2 regions of the Allosphingosinicella flava genome follow, and region 1 is predicted to be linked to the other one. Evidence: predicted binding sites of a transcription regulator. Region 1 holds the regulator's gene; the other holds the start of a gene.

Region 1 (4,711 bases):
GTCGCCCTCATGTTCTCGATTCCGAAGGGCAAGGCGCGCGTCATCCCGGCACCGGACGGCATCGGCTGGTTCGTCGTTCACCTCAACGAGGTCATTCCCGGCGACGCCCGCGGCCAGCCGCAGCTCGTCGCCGCCACGCGCCAGCAATTCGGCCAGGCGCTTGGCGACGAATATGCGCTGCAATTCGCCCGCGCCGCCCAGCGCAGCCTGAAGGTCGAGCGGCACGACGCCGCGATCCAGCGCCTGAAGAGCCAGCTGCTCGGACGCGGCGCGCAATAAAGGCTTGATGCGGCGCGGACCCCCGTCCGCGCCGGGAAGCCGCAAGGGGCCGTTCCAATGATTCTCGTCGTGGACAATTACGACAGCTTCACCTGGAACCTCGTCCATTATCTGAACGAATTGGGTGCGGACGTCCGTGTCGTGCGCAACGACGCGATGACCGTGAATGAAGCGCTCGGCTCCGGTGCCGGCGCTTTCCTCATCTCGCCCGGCCCCGGCACGCCGGACGAAGCGGGCATTTCGCTCGATCTCGTCGCGGCATGCGCGCATGCCCGAAAGCCCTTGCTTGGCGTGTGCCTCGGCCACCAAGCGATCGGCCGGCATTTCGGCGGCCGGGTCGAACGCTGCGGCACGGTGATGCACGGCAAGACCTCCGCCATCTGGCATGACGGCACCGGCCTCTTTACGGGCCTGCCCGATCCGCTGACCGTCGCCCGTTACCATTCTCTCGTCGTTCCGGAAACGACCCTGCCCGCTTGCCTGTCGGTCACGGCGCGAACCGACGACGGGGTGATCATGGGCATTGCGCATCGCGATCTTCCCATCCACGGCGTCCAATTCCACCCGGAAAGCATCGCGAGCGAGGGGGGGCATGCGCTGCTCGCCAATTTTCTCGCCCTGGCCGGGGCGCCTGGTTAACGCCGCATACGGAATTCGCCGCCTTTATCCGCGCGTAAAGCCTGCCGTTAACCATTCACCCTAAGCATCTGTAAAGAAGCCTAAGCTATTGTCGTGCCGATAATAAGCCTGAGAGGCGACATATGGGTGTACGCGCTTTTCTCCGCAGGTTGCGGATGGACAGACGGGGCAATGCGCTCGTCTTGATCGGCGCCGCGATGCCGGTCATCGTCGGCTCGGCCGGCCTCGCGGTCGACACCATTCAGCTCAGCCTCCTCAAACGCCAGATGCAGCGCGCGGCCGACAGCGGCGCCCTCGCCGGGGCCTTTGCCCGCGTCCAGAACAAAACGATCGGCGCCGCGGTCCAGCAGGCGCTGGACTATAACGGTTCGGTCCGGCTCGCCGCCCCGCCGGTCATCGAAAATGCGCCCACGACCGGCCCTTATGCGAACAACAACCGCGCGGTTCGCGTCATTCTCACCGCCAAGCGGTCCGTGCCCTTCATGTCCTTCTTCACCGGCCACGATCATCCGCTTCGGGTCGAGGCGACCGCCGCCCTCGTCTATACCGGCAAATATTGCATGGTCGCGCTGGATGAATCGGTTGGAACCGGCATCACCTTCTCCGGCAACAGCACGGTGAACCTGGGCTGCGGCGTCATCGCCAACAATAGCGGCGCCGCGGCCGTTTCGGGCGCGGGCAGCGCCGCCGTCGTCGCTTCGCCGATCGCCGCGGTGGGCGGCGTGCCGCCGAGCAGCGCCTATAAGGGGGAAACCCTCCTCCTGCCTTACTCGCTGAAGCAGGCCGATCCCTTCGCCAATCTGCCGCACCCCTCGCCTCCCTCCCCCTGCAGCGGCGGCGCGATCGATGTGGGCAGCAAGGCCACGCAAAATATCGGCCCGGGCTGCTATACCGGCCTGGCGGTCCACGGGACGCTGAACCTCGCGCCCGGCACTTATTACATCACCGGCGACATCACGATTAACGCGCAATCGACCGTCAAGGGCACCGGCGTCACCCTGGTCTTCACCAGCCCGACGCCGACGATCCAGACGTCCTTTCCCAACATCCGCATCGACGGCGGCGCGAAGCTGGATCTGACCGCCCCCAGCAGCGGCGACTATAAGGGCGTCCTCATGTATTATGACGGCCGCCGCATCGACGGCGACCATTATATCAACGGCAACAGCTATTCGAAGCTCGAAGGCGCTTTCTATTTCCCCAAGCAGAGGCTCACCTTCAACGGCAATTCCGGCATGGACAGCAATTGCATCCAGCTGGTGGCGAACCGCCTGACCTTTACCGGCAATACCGAAATCACCAATAGCTGCCCCTCCGACGGCGGCGCCAAGTCGTTCGACGCAAGCTGGGTCCGGCTGGTCCGGTGATGCGCGGGCTTCTCCACCGGCTGCGGACAAACGAGCGCGGGGCGAGCGTGATCGAATTCGCCTTCGCCGCGCCCGTGCTGGCGATGGTGCTGGTGAACGCCATCGACCTTGCCGAGGGCCTGGCCCGCAAGTTCGAGCTGGAACAGGCAAGCTATCGCGCCCTCGAAAAAATCACCGCCGGCACCGTCGGCGCAACCATGGACTCTATCCGGCGCGAAGCGGCGGCGGTGGCGGGAGAAGATGAAACCAATGTCACGATCCGCTCCTGGCTCGAATGCAACCGGGTGGAGCAGCCCAGCATCAACGGCGCCTGCACCGGCACAGAGGAAACGGCGCGCTTCGTGTCGGTGACGATCCGCGGCTATTACAAACCGAAATTCACCGCCAGCATCGTCTCCCGCGCGGTCGGCGCCAGCCCGAATGGCAGCTTCCCGCTTCGGGCCACGGCAACGATGAGGGTCCAATGATCCGCCCGCTTCGCCGCGATGAACGGGGCGCCTCGACGCTCGAATTCGCGCTGGTCGCCCCGGCTCTCATCCTGTTTCTGATCGGCATTCCCCAGATCGGCATGCTCTATTTCGCCAATGCCGGGCTCAACAACGCCCTGGCCGAGGGCGCGCGCCAGGCGACGCTCTGGCCGCGTCCCGATGAGGCCCAGATCAAGGCACGCATCGCCGCCGGCCAGTTCGGCCTCAAACCCTCCGCACTCACTATCGCGCCGCTTGCTTATGGAAACAGCGATGGCGCCGATTATGCGGAAATCACGATGCGCTATAATGTGCAGCTCGACTTCGGTTTTTTCCGCCCGGATCCGATCCTGTTGCAAAAGAGCCGCCGCGTCTATCTTCAGCGCATGCCGGCGCCATGATGGCGCGCCGCGACGGAGCCGCTTGACAGGGATCATTGCGTTTCCTACACGTTCTCCGTTCGTTCCTTATGGAGAGTGCGGGACATGCTCACGCGCAAGCAACACGAATTGCTCTGCTATATTCACGATCATCTCGCCGCGAGCGGCGTATCGCCCTCGTTCGAGGAGATGAAGGATGCTCTCGAGCTCAAGTCCAAATCCGGCGTCCACCGGCTCATTTCGGCATTGGAGGAGCGCGGCTTCATCCGCCGCCTGCCCAACCGCGCCCGTGCGCTCGAAATATTGAAGGCGCCGGAGCGGACGGAGGCAAAGGGTTTGGCGGCATCCCCAATGCGCGTTCAGGCGGCCAAGCCAGCCCTTCCCGCCGCCGCGAACGACATCGTCGAGCTTCCCCTGCACGGCAAGATCGCGGCGGGCACGCCGATCGAGGCGCTGCAAGGCACCGAAAGCCTGCCCGTTCCGGCCGCCTTGCTCGGCCCGGGCGAGCATTATGCCCTCGAAGTGTCCGGTGATTCCATGGTCGAGGAAGGCATTCTCGACGGCGACTATGCGCTGATCCGCCGCACCGACACCGCGCGGGACGGAGAAATCGTGGTGGCGCTGATCGACAATAGCGAAGCGACGCTCAAGACCTTCCGCCGTGAAGGCTCGATGGTCCGCCTGGATCCCGCCAACCGCCTCTACGATCCGCAGCGTTACCGGCCCGAACAGGTCGTCGTGCAGGGCCGCCTCGCCGGCCTGCTCCGGCGCTACTGACCGGAGGCTCGGATGGCCAGGATCAATTATGTCGAGCTGCCGGTGAAGGACATCGCGGCGACGCGCACCTTCTACCAGCAGGCTTTCGGCTGGAGCCTCGCCGAATTCGGCCCCTCTTACGCGGCGACGACGACTGGCGATGTCGATCTCGGCCTCCAGGGCGATCCGGATGAAGCGACCGCCGCGCCCCTGCCGGTGATCGAAGTTCCGGATCTGGAGGCGGCGCTCGCTAAGGTGCGTGCCGAAGGCGCGATCGTCACGCGCCCGATCTTCGCCTTTCCCGGCGGCCGCCGCTTCCATTTCACCGATCCCAGCGGCAACGAGCTGGCCGTCGTGAAGAGCGGCGACTGACGCCGCGGAGGTTCGCCCGCTTGTCGATCCTGGGCTTTCGCCGGGCCGGGCAACGGGTCTATGCCGTGCCTTCCGGCCTTTCCGTCTGGCCGGGTCGCGCATCGGAGGATTGTCATGACCATCTATCGCGATGCGGATGCGGACCTTGCCCTGATCCAGGCAAAGAAAGTCGCCGTCATCGGTTACGGCAATCAGGGCCGCGCTCAAGCGCTGAACCTGCGTGACAGCGGCGTTCACGACATCCGCGTCGCCCTTCAGCCGGGCTCGACGCGCATCGTGCAAGCGCGAACCGACGGTTTCCAGGTATTTGCCCCGGCCGAAGCGGCGGTCTGGGCGGACGTCGTCGCCATCCTTATTCCCGACGAATATCAGGGCGATCTTTATACCCAAGAACTGCACGACCGGCTGAAGCCCGGCGCGGCCCTCATTTTCGCGCATGGCCTCGCCATCC
Region 2 (4,711 bases), 600 kb from region 1:
CGCCTGGACACGGGCGCCGTTCAGATGGCGGGCGGCCCCGGCGTAGAGCGTGTCGATGGTGAAGGACGACTTGCCCGAGCCCGAGACGCCGGTGATGCAGGTGAAGGTGCCGAGGGGGATGCTGGCCGTCACGTCCTTCAGATTGTTCGCCTTGGCGCCGTGGACTGTGAGCTTCTTGCCATTGCCCTTCCGTCTGGTTGCCGGAACGGCGACTGCGCGCCGTCCCGTCAGGTAGTCGGCAGTGAGGCTGTTCTCGTTGGCCAGCACCTCATCCAGTGAGCCCGCCGCCACCACTTGTCCACCGTGCACTCCGGCGCCGGGGCCCATGTCGATGACATAGTCGGCGGTCTTGATCGCATCCTCGTCATGCTCGACGACGAGCACGGTGTTGCCGAGGTCGCGGAGGCGTTTGAGGGTCACGAGCAGGCGGTCATTGTCGCGCTGGTGCAGGCCGATCGAGGGCTCGTCGAGGACGTAGAGGACGCCCGACAGGCCCGAGCCGATCTGGGAGGCCAAGCGGATGCGCTGGCTCTCGCCGCCCGACAGGGTGCCGGACGTGCGGTCGAGGTTCAGATAGTCGAGGCCGACATTGTTGAGGAAGCCGAGGCGCTCGTTGATTTCCTTGAGGATGGCGCGGGCGATTTCGCGCTGCTGCGGGTTCAGTTTCTCCTCGAGGGTGGCGAACCATTCGAGCGCGCGGACGACGCTGCGGCGGGTGGAGACGGAGATGTCCTCGCCGGCGATCTTCACGGACAGCGCCTCGGGGCGGAGGCGGGCGCCGTCGCACACCTCGCAGGGGGCGGAGCTTTGATATTTGGCGAGCTCCTCGCGCATCCAGGCGCTTTCGGTCTGCATCATGCGGCGATTGAGGTTGCCGATGACGCCTTCGAAGGGCTTCACCACGTCGTAGGATTTGCGGCCGTCGACGAAGGTGAGGGTGACGGGCTTGCCCTTCGTGCCGTGGAGGATGGTGTCGCGCACCTCCTCCGGCAGATCCTGCCACGGCGTTTCGAGGCTGAAGCCATATTCGCGGGCGAGGGAGCCCAAGACCTGCATGTAATAAGGGCTGGGCGGGTTGGATTTGGCCCAGGGGACGACGGCGCCCTTCTTGATCGAGAGCGCTTCGTTCGGAACGACCAGTTCGGGGTCGAACAGCAATTTTTCGCCGAGGCCGTCGCAGGCCGGGCAGGCGCCCTGCGGCGCGTTGAAGGAGAACAGGCGCGGCTCGATCTCGGCGATGGTGAAGCCGGAGACCGGGCAGGCGAATTTCTCGGAGAAGGTGATGCGGCCGGCGGGCGCGTGGGTGGCGAGGACGTTGCGGTCCGAGGCCTGGGTGAGGGCCGCGGCGACGCCGGTGCGGGCGGTGCTTCCGTCAGCATTGGCATCCTCGATGGGGCCGCTATTAGGCCCCTCCCCTCGATGGGGAGGGGTTGGGGAGGGGTGATTTTCGAGACCGGCATCAGTGCGGGCGGATAGATCACCCCCACCCAACCCTCCCCCATCGAGGGGGAGGGCTTTCGCGTCGGCGGGGTCAAGGTAGACGAGGCCGTCAGCCAGTTTGAGGGCCGTCTCCAGCGAATCCGCGAGGCGGGTTTCGATGCCTTCGCGCACCACCAGACGGTCGACGACGACTTCGATGTCGTGCTTGTACTTCTTGTCGAGGGCGGGGGCGTCTTCGATGTCGTAGAATTGGCCGTCGATGCGGACGCGGGTGAAGCCCGCTTTCTGCCATTCGGCCATTTCCTTCCTGTACTCGCCCTTGCGGCCGCGCACGACGGGGGCCAGCAAATAGAGGCGCATGCCTTGGGGGAGGGCCATGACGCGGTCGACCATCTGGCTGACTGTCTGCGCGCTGATGGGGAGGCCGGTGGCGGGGCTGTAGGGCACGCCGACCCGCGCCCAGAGGAGGCGCATGTAGTCGTAGATTTCGGTGACGGTGGCGACGGTGGAGCGCGGGTTGCGGCTCGTCGTCTTCTGCTCGATCGAGATTGCGGGCGACAGGCCCTCGATATGATCGACGTCGGGCTTCTGCATCAGCTCCAGGAACTGGCGGGCATAAGCGGAGAGCGATTCCACATAGCGGCGCTGCCCCTCGGCATAGATGGTGTCGAAGGCGAGACTCGATTTGCCCGAGCCCGACAGGCCGGTGATGACCGTCAGCGTCTCGCGCGGAATATCGACGTCCACGCCCTTCAGATTGTGCTCGCGCGCGCCGCGCACCGAAAGATGAGTCAGCATGAGATTGGCTGTTCCAGATTTGTTCTAATGATGCAAGGGCGCGGCATGCATGGGCAACGCTGCCGACGCGAAATGGGTGCGGGACAAGCGGATCGCAAGGCAACCCCCGTTATCGCCCTGCAAAGTTAAGTTAAGATTTGTTCCCTTAATCTTGAGCAAGATCAGTGACGGAGTGGCCAATCTGCGCTACATGAGCATGAATAGCCGCATACCCACAATCCAGGGGCTATTCCGCAAAGGGGTGAATGAAATCGACATGAGCAGGCGCTGCGCCCTTCCCTGGAGCGGTTGTTGAAAGCCGAAACGTTCGACCTGCAGGCCGCGTCGGTCCTGGCTGCGTTCCGCTCTCCGTTGGAAAGCGGGATGCAAAGGCTATTGGACGCCCTGCCCGTGGGCCTGGTCTATGCCGCGGCGTCCGGCCGCATTCTCGGCGGAAACCGGAAGGCCGAGGAGATTTTCGGCCATCCCATCCTGCCCACCGAAGCGATCGAGGAACATGGCAATTGGGTGGCCTATCATGCCGATGGCCGCCGGGTGGAAGCGGAAGATTATCCGCTCGTCCGCGTTCTCAAGGGCGCGCTGGAGGCCGAGCTCGACGTGCATTACGAGCGGAAGGACGGCGGCAGGAACTGGATCCGGCTGACCGCCAGCCAGATTCGCGACGATCACGGACATATCGTCGGCGGCCTGGTTGTCGTGCGCGATATCGATGCGGAACGAAAGGCCATGGAGGAGGCCCGGACCGCCAACGAACGGTTGCGGGTTGCGCAACGGGCGGGCGGCATCGGCACGTACGAGATCCTTCCCGAGCAAGGCCGCATCCTGGTTTCCGAGGAATTTTGCAAGGTCTGGGGCCTCGACCCCACGGACGAGATCACGGTGGCGCAGGCCGAAAACATGCTCCATCCCGACGATCTCGCCTCTGTCCGCCAGGACGGCGATTATGGCGTCGGCCGCGCCGCCTATCGCGTCATCCATCCGCTGACCGGGGAGAAGCGGTGGATCGTACGGCGGGGCGAGGCGGTGACCGTCGAGGACGGCAAGGTCCGTCATTTCGGCGTGACGTACGACATCACCGAAACCAAGCGGACCGAAGAAGCCTTGCGCGATCGGGAGGAGCGGCTGCGCGCGGCGCTCGAGGGATCGGGCGCCGGAACCTTTCGCTGGGATTTGCGGACCGGCGCCCTCGAATTCGACGCCACGCTCAACCGCCTGTTCGGGTTTCCGGAGGAGGAAGGACCGACGACGATCGAGGAATGCGCGGCCCGCATCCACCTTGACGATCGCGACGCCTTCATCGCCGCGTGCGAGACCAGCATCGCCACCGGCGCCGATTTCGACATGGAATATCGCGTCGTCCGGCCGGACGGCAAGGAACGCTGGCTGCACGACCGGGCCAAGGTCTATTTCGGCGACGACGGCAAGGCCGCCTACATGACCGGCGCCTGCATCGACCTTACCGACCGCATCGTCATCGCGCGGCGGCTCAACACCGTTCTTGAAAGCATTTCCGATTGCTTCATCGCCGTCGATGCGAAGTGGACGATCAGCCTGCTCAACAAAGCGTCCGAGGAGTATTTCGGCTTCAAGCGGGAGGAAGCCCTGGGGCGGAACATCTGGGAGGTCATGCCCTATATCCACGGCACCGAGCTTGAACAGGCGCTCCACCGCGTGATGGAGACGCGCAAGCCGGAAAGGCTTGAAATGGCGTCCAATCACCGGCCCGGCACCAGCATCGAGCTTCGCTTCTCGCCCAAGCAGGGCGGCGGCGTCGCCTGCACCTTCAGCGACGTGACCGAGCGCAAGAAGGCGGAGCGGCACAAGGAAATCCTGCTCGGCGAGCTCAATCATCGGGTCAAGAACACCATGACCCTGGTGCAGGCGACGGCACGCCAGACCTTCAAGCGCGGCGAGGTGCCGGAAGCCGTGCAGCGCACGTTCGAAGGCCGCCTGTCCGCCCTTGCCGCCGCCCATGACGTGCTGACCCGGCAAAGCTGGGAAAGCGCGATGCTGGGCGAGATCGTGACGGCCGCGCTGGCGCCTTTCGGCGCGCTGGAGGAGGGGCGGGTCACGGTGGAAGGGCCGGCGGTGCAGCTCCCGCCCCAGGCGACGGTGATCTTTGCCATGGCCCTGCACGAACTGGCGACCAATGCCGCCAAATATGGCGCCCTGTCGAACGACGAGGGGCGAATTTCCATCACATGGGCGAGGGAAGAAGGCGATGGGAACGCGCGCCTCACGTTCACGTGGAAGGAAAACGGCGGCCCCAAGGTTTCGCTGCCGGAAGGGCGCGGTTTCGGATCGCGCCTGATCGAAAGCGTCTTGGCGGCCGAACTGGGGGGCACGGTGAGGCTGCACTTCGCGGCCGATGGCCTGTGCTGCCTGATCGACGCGCCTTTGTCGGACGGGTGATCCGGACGGCGGCCCGCACCCCTCAAGCCGCTTTTCACCAAATGCTCACCTGCCGCTCATG

The links. The regulator LexA, encoded in region 1, represses DNA repair genes until DNA is damaged. The targets are predictions, from matches to a motif close to GTTCCNCNCTTGTTCT.
Region 2: the regulator LexA is predicted to act here: its motif matches at 2,249-2,264, upstream of uvrA (excinuclease ABC subunit UvrA).

The regions. Positions count from the first base shown of each region.
Region 1 is NZ_CP065592.1:893,484-898,194, forward strand. It holds gene IC614_RS04640 (peptidylprolyl isomerase) at 1-279, shown strand, start outside; gene IC614_RS04645 (anthranilate synthase component II) at 337-918, shown strand; gene IC614_RS04650 (TadE/TadG family type IV pilus assembly protein) at 1,041-2,285, shown strand; gene IC614_RS04655 (TadE/TadG family type IV pilus assembly protein) at 2,285-2,752, shown strand; gene IC614_RS04660 (TadE/TadG family type IV pilus assembly protein) at 2,749-3,153, shown strand; gene lexA (transcriptional repressor LexA) at 3,238-3,909, shown strand; gene IC614_RS04670 (VOC family protein) at 3,922-4,260, shown strand; gene ilvC (ketol-acid reductoisomerase) at 4,375-4,711, shown strand, end outside.
Region 2 is NZ_CP065592.1:1,495,994-1,500,704, reverse strand. It holds gene uvrA (excinuclease ABC subunit UvrA) at 1-2,238, opposite strand, end outside; gene IC614_RS07790 (PAS domain-containing sensor histidine kinase) at 2,602-4,650, shown strand.